Regions from separate parts of the Streptomyces sp. V3I8 genome, predicted to be linked through region 1. Evidence: riboswitches for the same ligand, from Rfam matches in the RefSeq annotation. Region 1 holds a riboswitch; each other region holds the start of a gene.
What was found. A riboswitch is a leader RNA that binds a small molecule or an ion and turns the genes downstream of it on or off. The one in region 1 is predicted to bind S-adenosylmethionine.
Positions count from the first base shown of each region.

Region 2: linked by a shared signal. The riboswitch ahead of QFZ75_RS41065 (putative leader peptide) and the one ahead of thrC (threonine synthase) in region 1 are both predicted to bind S-adenosylmethionine.
Region 3: linked by a shared signal. The riboswitch ahead of QFZ75_RS28075 (aminotransferase class V-fold PLP-dependent enzyme) and the one ahead of thrC (threonine synthase) in region 1 are both predicted to bind S-adenosylmethionine.

Region 1 is NZ_JAUSZL010000002.1:3,976,089-3,979,354, reverse strand. Features, by position in the region: gene QFZ75_RS17430 (glucosyl-3-phosphoglycerate synthase) at 122-1,069, opposite strand; SAM riboswitch class I at 1,281-1,438, shown strand; gene thrC (threonine synthase) at 1,456-2,781, shown strand; gene QFZ75_RS17420 (ubiquitin-like small modifier protein 1) at 2,882-3,157, shown strand.
Region 2 is NZ_JAUSZL010000002.1:1,336,309-1,339,574, forward strand. Features, by position in the region: gene QFZ75_RS05965 (NtaA/DmoA family FMN-dependent monooxygenase) at 1-113, opposite strand, end outside; gene QFZ75_RS05970 (LLM class flavin-dependent oxidoreductase) at 132-1,427, opposite strand; gene QFZ75_RS41060 (putative leader peptide) at 1,503-1,829, opposite strand; SAM riboswitch class IV at 1,892-2,037, shown strand; gene QFZ75_RS41065 (putative leader peptide) at 2,059-2,139, shown strand; gene QFZ75_RS05975 (glutathione S-transferase family protein) at 2,244-3,029, shown strand; gene QFZ75_RS05980 (GNAT family N-acetyltransferase) at 3,151-3,266, shown strand, end outside.
Region 3 is NZ_JAUSZL010000002.1:6,369,464-6,372,729, forward strand. Features, by position in the region: gene QFZ75_RS28065 (cytochrome bc complex cytochrome b subunit) at 1-383, shown strand, start outside; gene trpD (anthranilate phosphoribosyltransferase) at 500-1,564, shown strand; SAM riboswitch class IV at 1,738-1,854, shown strand; gene QFZ75_RS28075 (aminotransferase class V-fold PLP-dependent enzyme) at 2,037-3,266, shown strand, end outside.

The DNA of each region.
Region 1 (3,266 bases):
CCTGTCCGCTCAAACGTTCCACTCGTCGTGCGGCGGGAGTCGTGCGTCACCCGCCCGCCGGCGGGGGCCGACCGCGCGGTTCCCCGCGCCCCTGGGAAGCCGGGGGCGCGGGGCGCCGCCGCTAGGCCGCGCGGCGCGACACGTACTCCGTGACGTCGATCATCGGGGGGCGTTCCTCCAGGTCCACCGAGTACGTGCGCGGCTCGAAGCCGTGTTCCCCCCGCTCGAACTGGGTCAGCACGGGCCGGATCATGTGCCCGCGGGCGAGCCGCAGCTGAGCCGTCCGGTAGATCGCCGCGGACATCCGCCCGAGCGCCTGCCCGTCCTGGTGCCGGTGCCTGCGCACCCCCACGTCCACCTGTGCGAGCGCGTCGAGCCCGACGAGGTGCAGCGCGTCGACGAGCATGCCCAGCTCCACCCCGTACCCGACGGGGAACGGAAGCTGTTCGAGGAGCGAGCGGCGCGCCGCGTACTCCCCGCCCAGCGGCTGGACGAAGCCCGCCAGGTGCGGCCAGTGCATGTTGAGCAGCGGGCGGGCCATCAGCTCGGTGACCCGGCCGCCCTGGCCGGCGGCGGCGCCCAGCGGGCGGTCGTACATCGCCTTGACGAGGTCCACGCCCGGCTCGGTGAGCAGCGGACCGACGATCCCGGTGACGAAGTCCGCCGAGAACTCCCTCAGGTCCGCGTCGACGAAGGCGACGATGTCCCCGCGGGTGACGAGCAGCGAGCGCCACAGCACCTCGCCCTTGCCGGGCACGGCCGGGAGGCGCGGGAGTATCTCGTCCCGGTGCACCACCCGGGCCCCCGCGGCGGCGGCGACCTCGGAGGTGCGGTCCGTCGACCCCGAGTCGATCACCACCACCTCGTCGACGAGCGGCACCTTCGCGGTCATCAGCTCACGGCGGATCACGGCGACGATCTCGCCGACGGTCGCCTCCTCGTTGAGCGCGGGCAGTACGACGCTCACCGTGGAACCGGTGGAGCGCTTCGCGGCGATCAGCTTCTTGAGCGGGCGGTCCTTCACGGACCAGGAGCGCGTGCTCAGCCAGCGCTCGACGTCTTCCAGCACGTGCGGCTCTCCCTTGCGTTCATCGGGATGCGTGTGCCCGCCGCGACCGATGCCGGTGTGACGGTCATCTCGCGGTTCGGACGGCTCTCTCCACCATCCAGGCCTTCGGTTACAGTCTTGAGCAACGTTGATGACCATCGCATGTCGAGGGTCGTTGCGTGTAAAACTAAAAGCACGACGAACACCGCAGACGAACACCACAATCGAATACCGCTCATCCAGAGGGGCAGAGGGATACGGCCCGTTGAAGCCCCGGCAACCCTCCAGCCGGTCTCGTCCTGGTCATCGCCGATCAGCGCAGCGAGGCTCCCGGCTCGGGAAGGTGCCAAATCCGTCTCACGGCGAAGTGCGCCGTGAGGAAGATGAGGAGAAAGGGCCTCGCCTCCATGGCTGCGCAGACTGTTGCAAGCACCACGAATGCAACCACCACGAACCCCACCGCCCCCGCCGCGGACTCCGTCGACCTCGGCCCGGCCGCCGCGCTGTCCTGCCGCGAGTGCGGCCACCGCGTCCCGCTCGGTCCGGTCTTCGCCTGCGAGGAGTGTTTCGGCCCGCTGGAGATCGCGTACGACTTCTCGGGCTACGACACCGAAGAGCTCCGCAAGCGCATCGAGGCGGGCCCCGCGAACATCTGGCGCTACGCGCCGCTGCTGCCCGTCCCCGCGGACGTCGCCGACAAGCCGAACATCAACCCCGGCTGGACCAAGCTCGTCCAGGCCGACAACCTGGCGCGCGAGCTGGGCGTCGACGCCGGCAAGCTCTTCGTGAAGGACGACTCCGGCAATCCGACGCACTCCTTCAAGGACCGGGTCGTCGCCCAGGCGCTGGAGGCCGCGCGCGCGTTCGGCTTCACCACGCTCTCCTGCTCCTCCACCGGCAACCTCGCGGGCGCGGTGGGCGCCGCCGCCGCGCGGGCGGGCCTGCGCTCGTGCGTGTTCATCCCGCACGACCTGGAGCAGGGCAAGGTCGTCATGGCCGCGGTCTACGGCGGCGAGCTCGTCGGCATCGAGGGCAACTACGACGACGTGAACCGCTTCTGCTCCGAGCTGATCGGCGACCCGGCCGGCGAGGGCTGGGGCTTCGTCAACGTCAACCTGCGGCCGTACTACGCGGAGGGGTCCAAGACCCTGGCGTACGAGATCTGCGAGCAGCTCGGCTGGCGGCTGCCGGACCAGCTGGTCGTGCCGATCGCCTCCGGCTCGCAGCTCACGAAGATCGACAAGGGCCTGAAGGAACTGATCGCGCTGGGCCTCGTCGAGGACCGGCCGTACAAGATCTTCGGCGCCCAGGCCGAGGGCTGCTCGCCGGTGTCCGTCGCGTACAAGGCCGGGCACGACGTCGTACGGCCGCAGAAGCCGGACACGATCGCCAAGTCGCTGGCGATCGGCAACCCGGCCGACGGCCCGTACGTGCTCGACATCGCCCGCCGAACCGGGGGCGCGGTGGAGGACGTGGACGACGTCCAGATCGTCGACGCGATCAAGCTGCTGGCGCGGACCGAGGGCATCTTCGCGGAGACCGCCGGCGGGGTGACGGTGGGCGTGGCGAAGAAGCTGATCGAGAGCGGTCTGCTGGACCCGGCCCTGACGACCGTCGTCCTCAACACCGGGGACGGTCTGAAGACCCTGGACGCGGTCGCGTCCGACACCGGGCTCACCGCGACCATCCGCCCGAACCTCGACTCCTTCCACGAGGCCGGGCTCGGTTCCTAGCCGCTGTCCGCACGCCGCGGGCCGGTGAGGGCCGGCCGCGCGGTTCCCCGCGCCCCCCGACGGGGCGCCCTGCACCCAGCCACACCCGACGGAGGTCCCCGTGAGCGTCAACGTCCGTATCCCCACCATCCTGCGTACCTACACGGGTGGGCAGGCCGAGGTGGCCGCCGAAGGGGCGACCCTCGGTGATGTCATCGCCGACCTGGAGAAGAACCACACCGGGATCGCGGCCCGGGTCCTGGACGACCAGGGGAAGCTGCGGCGGTTCGTCAACGTGTACGTGAACGACGACGACGTCCGGTTCGAGCAGGGCCTGGAGACGGCCACGCCGGACGGCGCCGGCGTCTCGATCATCCCGGCGGTCGCCGGAGGCTGAGGGTCCGCCGCGGTGGCCGGAGGCCGGAACCGGCGCGCCGACCGGAATTACCCCACGTGACGCCGAACACGCAGAGTTCATCGAATTGCCCCCTCCGTGAGAGAAGCGG
Region 2 (3,266 bases), 2.6 Mb from region 1:
GCGAAGGAGCTGAACTCGATGTGGCTGCCGGCGGCGGGGTCGCTCCACACGGTGGTGTTGTTGACGCCGGGGAAGTGGGCCGCGAGGTGGATCTGCTTACGGGGCTTGCTCATGGTCGGGGTCCTTCCGGCTCAGGCGGTGGCGACGGCGTCGGCGGCGGCAGCTGTCGCGGCACCGGCGAGAGCGCCGTCGGTGGCGTAGCGGCCGGCCGGGCGTTGGAGTCCGAGCAGCCCGCGCAGGGTGTCGGCCTCGTACGCCTGCCGGAAGACGCCCCGGTGCTGGAGTTCGGGGACCAGGCCCCGGGTGATCGCCGGGAGGTCGTGGCCGGCGACGGCGGGCCGCAGCCGGAAGCCGGTCAGTCCGGCCTCGCCGAACTCCTGGAGCAGATCGGCCAGTTGGGACGCGGTGCCGGTGAAGATCCGGGCGTCGCTCGTGTACGGGTAGCCCGCGAGGCCGTCGAGCCGCTCCTTGCGGGCGGCGGCCGCGGCGGGGTCGTCGTCCAGGAAGACCACCAGGTCGGCGAAGAGGCGGAGGGGTTCCCCGGCCCGCCCGGCCGCCTCCTGTTCGGCGCGCACCGCGGCGACCGTCGCCCGGGCCTGTCCGGTGTCGTGCGGGGTGACGAACCCGAGGTCGGCGGAGCGGCCCAGCAGCCGGAACGGCGCGCCGGTCACGGTCCCGTGGGCCAGCGCCCCGACAGGCGGTTGGCCCTGCGGGGGCCGGGGCGTGATCGAGGGCCCCTTGACGCTGAAGTGCCTGCTCTCGAAGTCGATGTAGTGCAGCTTGTCCCGGTCGACGAAGCGGCCGGTGGCGACGTCCCGGATCTCCGCGTCGTCCTCCCAGCTGTCCCACAGCCGGCGGACCGCCTCGACGTAGTCGGCCGCCTCGTCGAAGAGGTCGAGCGTCAGCTCCTGTACCGCGGGGCTCTCCAGGTCCTCGGGGCGGAAGGAGGGGAGCGTGCGGCGGCCGAAGTGCGCGGCCTCGTTGCGGCGGGCCGACACCTGGACCCGTACGCCCGCACGGCCGGTGCTCACGTAGTCGAGCGTGGCGATGGCCTTCGAGATGTGGAAGGGCTCCGTGTGGGTGACCACCACGGTCGGCAGCAGACCTATGCGGCTGGTCAGCGGGGCGACCCGGGCGGCGATGAGGACGGCGTCGAGGCGGCCGCGGACCTGGTCGGTCCGGCCGTCGGGTTCGGTGAAGTGCGAGGACTGCAGGCCGAGGGCGTCCTCGATGGTCACGAAGTCGAGCAGGCCGCGTTCGGCCTCGGTGACGAGGTCGGTCCAGTAGCCGGCGGTGAGCAGGTCACGGGGGCGCGCCACGGGCTCGCGCCAGGCGGCGGGGTGCCAGCCGGCGCCGTCGAGCGCCACGGCGAGACGCAGGGAGGAGTCGGGCTCGGGGGAGGGCGGTGCGGAGGGTGCTGTCGACACGGGGAGGTGCCTTCCTGATCGACCGTACGAGAAGCCGGCCCTCGCCGCGGGAGGGCGGGGCCGCGGGGACACGGGTCAGGGTCGACAGAGCGCGCCGGCGAAGCGCAGGAGGTCGATGTGCGGCCGCGAGTACAGGCGTACGCGGCGCCGCGGGGTGAGCTTCGGGACGCGGAGGCGGGGCACGGGGCGTGGCCGCACGTGCGTCACCTCCGTCCCTGCGGCCGGCGGACCAGGTCCGGCCGGCCTCGTTCGCGGTCCCGTGCTCGGGCGCCGTCTGCTCGTCGACGCACTCAACAGTACGACCGCGCGGTTTCTTCCGACAGGGCGGAATCGATCCCGGACGGTCGGGACCGGACGCCGGTGGCGGGGTGGACGCCGCGGTCCGGCGGTTCGGCTGCCCACGTGATGAGACGTCGTCTCGACTTCTTGACGGTCTCACGCTGCGCACCGACACTTGCGGGGACGGTCACGATTGCCAGCGCCCGTCGGACGGAGATTTTCCGTTCGTGCGGTCATCGGCCCCGGCCCGCTGGCAGGCAACCCTTCCACCGCGACGGGGTGCCCCGGGTGACGACCGGGTTCCGCCGCAGCGGCGGGACAAGCGTGGTCTCGCCTCGCGCGAGCCCTGACCGTGGACGGGTGGGAATTGCCCAGGAACGGCTTGACGAGGCGACTGCACATCGACCTGTTGCGCGTCTCCAGCGCCTACTAGTACGCGCATCCGCCCGATCCGGATCCGTACGGCAGCGCAGTCATTCCGTTCCGCACTGGTGCCCACAAGGCGGCCAGGGCTTCCGCGATTCCCTCAGGAGAGCCATGCCCGAGACAGTTTCCCGCGGTTCAGGTACAGGTACCTTCGCGACGGCCGTACGAGCGGCCGTCACCGGCACGCCCGCCTGCGGCGCGGTCGTACCCGGCCCGTCCGCACGTCCGCACCGCTTCCGCGGCCGCATCGGCGTCGGCCTCGCCGGCGGCTTCTACCCGGCGCCGCACCGCTACCAGCTGTACCTGTCCGAAGGCTGTCAGCGTTCGCTGCGCGTCTCGATCACCCTCGCCCTGCTGGGCCTCGAGAACTCGACCGCCACGACGGTCCTGACCCGCCCCGCCGAGACCCCCGACGCCTTCGCGGCACTGCGCCGGGCCTACGAGGCGACCTGGCACCACTACGACGGCCCGCTCACCGCTCCCGCCCTGTGCGACCGGTGGAGCGGACGCGTCGTCAGCAACCACACGCCCGACATCCTGCGCGACCTGGCCGACCTCTCCGGGCTCCGGGACGAGGAGGCGGCCGGTCTGCCCGCCCTGCGTCCGCCGTCCCTCGCCGCGGAGATCGACGCGCTGCGCGAACTCCTCGCCCGGGACGTCACACCGACCGCGCGCCCCGCGGCCCGGGCCGCGACCCTGTCCCTGCTCGACCACCAACTGTCGTCCCGGCGCTACGTGCTGGGCGACGAGATCACCGCCGCGGACGTGGACCTCTGGGTGGCGCTCACCCACCTCGGCACGGACGGCGCCCCGACCGCGTGCCCCCGGCTGGACGCGTACGTCCGCCGGCTCGGCCGGCACCCGGCCTTCGCGGGCGGCGTGCGCGCGGCCCGCTAGCCGGGGCCCCACGCCGGTCCGTACGCCGGTGCGAACGCCGGTGCGAACGGCGTGTTTCCGTTCCGCGAACAGGAGGCCGGAGCCGACGACACGTTCCACCCGCCGGTGTGAGCATGTGCGCATGATCATGGGAGAAGACCGTGCCGTCCGGCGGGTGCCGGCGATCCGCTGGGTCACCGAGGAGTGGGAGGCCGCCGCTCCGGTCCGGCTGCGCGAGCAGATGTCCGCCGAACTGGC
Region 3 (3,266 bases), 2.4 Mb from region 1:
TCGTCCGGATCGGGTTCTTCGCCGGACCGGTGCTCGCGTTCATCGCCACCAAGCGGATCTGCCTCGGCCTGCAGCGCCGGGACCGGGACAAGGTGCTGCACGGCCGCGAGTCGGGCATCATCAAGCGCCTGCCGCACGGTGAGTTCGTCGAGGTGCACGAGCCGCTCAGCCAGGAGGCCATGCACACCCTCACGGCGCACGAGCAGTACAAGCCGGCCGAGATCGGTGCCCCGGTCGACGAGAACGGCGTCGAGCGCAAGGTGAAGGGCCCGCAGAAGCTCCGGGCCAAGCTGAGCAACGCCTACTACGGCGAGGACAGCCAGATCCCGAAGCCCACCGCCGAGGAGTACAAGGAGATCACGAGCGGCCACGGCCACCACTGATCCCCGACCTGTCCGCCACGGCAGGAGCCCCGTCCATTGCATGGACGGGGCTCTTTGCCGTCCCGGAGGCTGGATAGGGTGGACCCACGTCCACGCAACGAACCCAGGAGCGGCAGATGAGCGCTGTGACCCCCGCCGGAGGCGACTTCGCGGCGGGCCGTTCCTGGCCCGCCCTCCTGAACGGCCTGCTGGACGGGCGCGACCTGAGCGCCGACGACACGGCCTGGGCGATGGACCTGATCATGCGGGGCGAGGCGACCGACGCCCAGATCGCCGGGTTCGCGGTGGCCCTGCGGGCCAAGGGCGAGACCGTCGACGAGATCTCCGGCATGGTCCGCGCGATGTACGCGCACGCCAACGTGATCGAGGTGCCGGGGGAGACCGTCGACATCGTCGGCACGGGCGGGGACGGGGCGAAGACCGTCAACATCTCCACGATGTCGGCCGTCGTCATCGCCGGTACGGGCGCCAAGGTCGTCAAGCACGGCAACCGCGCCGCCTCCTCCGCGTCCGGCGCCTCGGACGTGCTGGAGAAGCTCGGCGTGAACCTGGAGCTGACACCGCGGCGGGTGGCCGAGGTGGCCGAGGAGGCCGGGATCACCTTCTGCTTCGCGGTGAAGTTCCACCCGGCGCTGCGCCATGTGGCGGCGGCGCGGGGACAGCTCGGCATCCGGACGACCTTCAACTTCCTCGGCCCGCTGACCAATCCGGCACGGGTGAAGGCGCAGGCGGTCGGGGTCGCGCACGCGCCCATGGCGCCGATCGTGGCCGGGGTCCTGGCCGAGCGCGGCAACTCCTCGCTGGTCTTCCGCGGCGACGACGGGCTCGACGAGCTGACCACCACGGCCACCTCCCGGGTGTGGGTCGTCCGGGACGGGAAGGTGCGCGAGGAGGCCTTCGACCCGCGGGACGTGGGGATCGAGCTGGTCCCGGTGGAGGCGCTGCGGGGGGCCGACGCCTCGTACAACGCGGAGGTCGCGCGGCGGCTGCTGGGCGGGGAGCAGGGGCCCGTGCGGGACGCCGTCCTGCTGAACTCCGCGGCGGCGCTGGTGGCCCTGTCGCCCGGTTCCGCTCCGCTCGCGGACCAGATCCGGGCGGGGATGGCTCGCGCCGCGGAGGCCATCGACTCGGGGGCCGCCTCGAAGGTGCTGGAGCGGTGGGTGGCCGCGTCCCACTCGTAGTACGTCGGCTGCCGGCCCGTCGTGGCTGGTCGCGCAGTTCCCTGCGTCCCTGGATATCCAGGGACGCAGGGAACTGCGCGGGTGCCCCCACCGGCCCGCACCCGGCCGTCGTCCTCGTCCCGTATCGCGGACAGCGGGTTGCGTCGCGGTGATCGTATGGCAAGATGCTGGCAGGTCATGAGTGACAGTCATGAGGCCCCGGCCGACTGTCCGGCAACCCTCCGTCCGTGGCGGGGTGCCCCGGGTGAGGACCAGGTCGTAGGCAGTGAGGTCTACGGCAAGCGCGGACCCCTCGCCGCTCGCTGGAGCGGGGACACCAGGGGTCCTGGTCGTTCGAGGGAGCCTTACATGAGCAAGCGAATGCGATAGGGCGCCGAGCCCCACCTCCGCGTATCCCCTTCCCCGTTCACCTTCCCTGTGCCGAGCCCCGTCCGCCGGCCCAGTGACTCCGCCTGCCCCACAGGAGCCCGCCATGTCTGTCTCCACCGCTGCCGCCGACCGGACCGCCCCCTGCGCCACCGGCACCTCCGCGCCCCTGCCCGTCCTCGGCCGCGACGTCACCGTCCCGCTCGTGACCGGCGGCGAGGTCACCTACGCCGCCCTCGACTACGCCGCCAGCGCCCCCGCCCTCCAGCGCGTGTGGGACGACGTGGCCGCGTACGCCCCGTACTACGGCAGCGTGCACCGCGGGGCCGGATACCTCTCCCAGCTCTCCACGGACCTCTTCGAGAACGCCCGCAGGACCGTGGGCGAGTTCCTCGACTGCCGCGGCGACGACGAGGTCGTCTTCACCCGGTCCACCACCGACTCGCTGAACCTCCTCGCCGCCGCCCTGCCCGCCGACTGCCGGGTCTTCGTCTTCGAGACCGAGCACCACGCCTCGCTGCTGCCGTGGCGCGACGCCCGCGTCACCTACCTCGACGCCCCGCGCACCCCGGGCGAGGCCGTCGCCACGCTGGAGCGGGCCCTCGCCGACCGCGACCCGCGGGGCCCGGCCCTCGTGTGCGTCACGGGCGCCTCGAACGTCACCGGCGAGCTGTGGCCCGTACGGGAACTGGCCGCCGCCGCCCACGCGCACGGCGCCCGGATCGTGCTCGACGCCGCCCAGCTCGCCCCGCACCACCCCGTCTCCGTACGGGACCTGGACGTGGACTGGGTCGCGTTCTCCGGGCACAAGCTGTACGCGCCGTTCGGCGCGGGCGTGCTCGCGGGACGCTTCGACTGGCTGCGCGAGGCCGACCCGTACCTCGCCGGCGGGGGCGCTTCGCGGAAGGTGTCGCGGCGTACGGACGGCGGTGTCGACGTGGAGTGGCACGAGAGCGCCACCCGCCACGAGGCCGGCTCGCCCAATGTCATCGGCGCCTACTCCATCGCCTCCGCGTGCAGGGCCCTCACCGAGGCCGGTTTCGACACGCTGGTCGCCCGCGAGCAGCACCTCGTGGACACCGTCCGCCGGGGCCTCGCCGAGGTGCCCGAGGTCCGCGTGCTCTCGCTCTTCGGTGACGACGCCCCGCGCGTCGGTGTGATCTCCTTCGTCGTCGAGGGCTGGAACAGCTCGCACTTCGCCGCCGCGCTCTCCGCCGAGTACGGCATCGGCGTCCGCGACGGCCTCTTCTGCGCCCACCCGCTCGTCCGTACGCTCCTGGGCAGCGACCCGCAGGCGCAGGGCGAGTGCGGTGCCCCCGAGGCCGCGCCCGGCGAG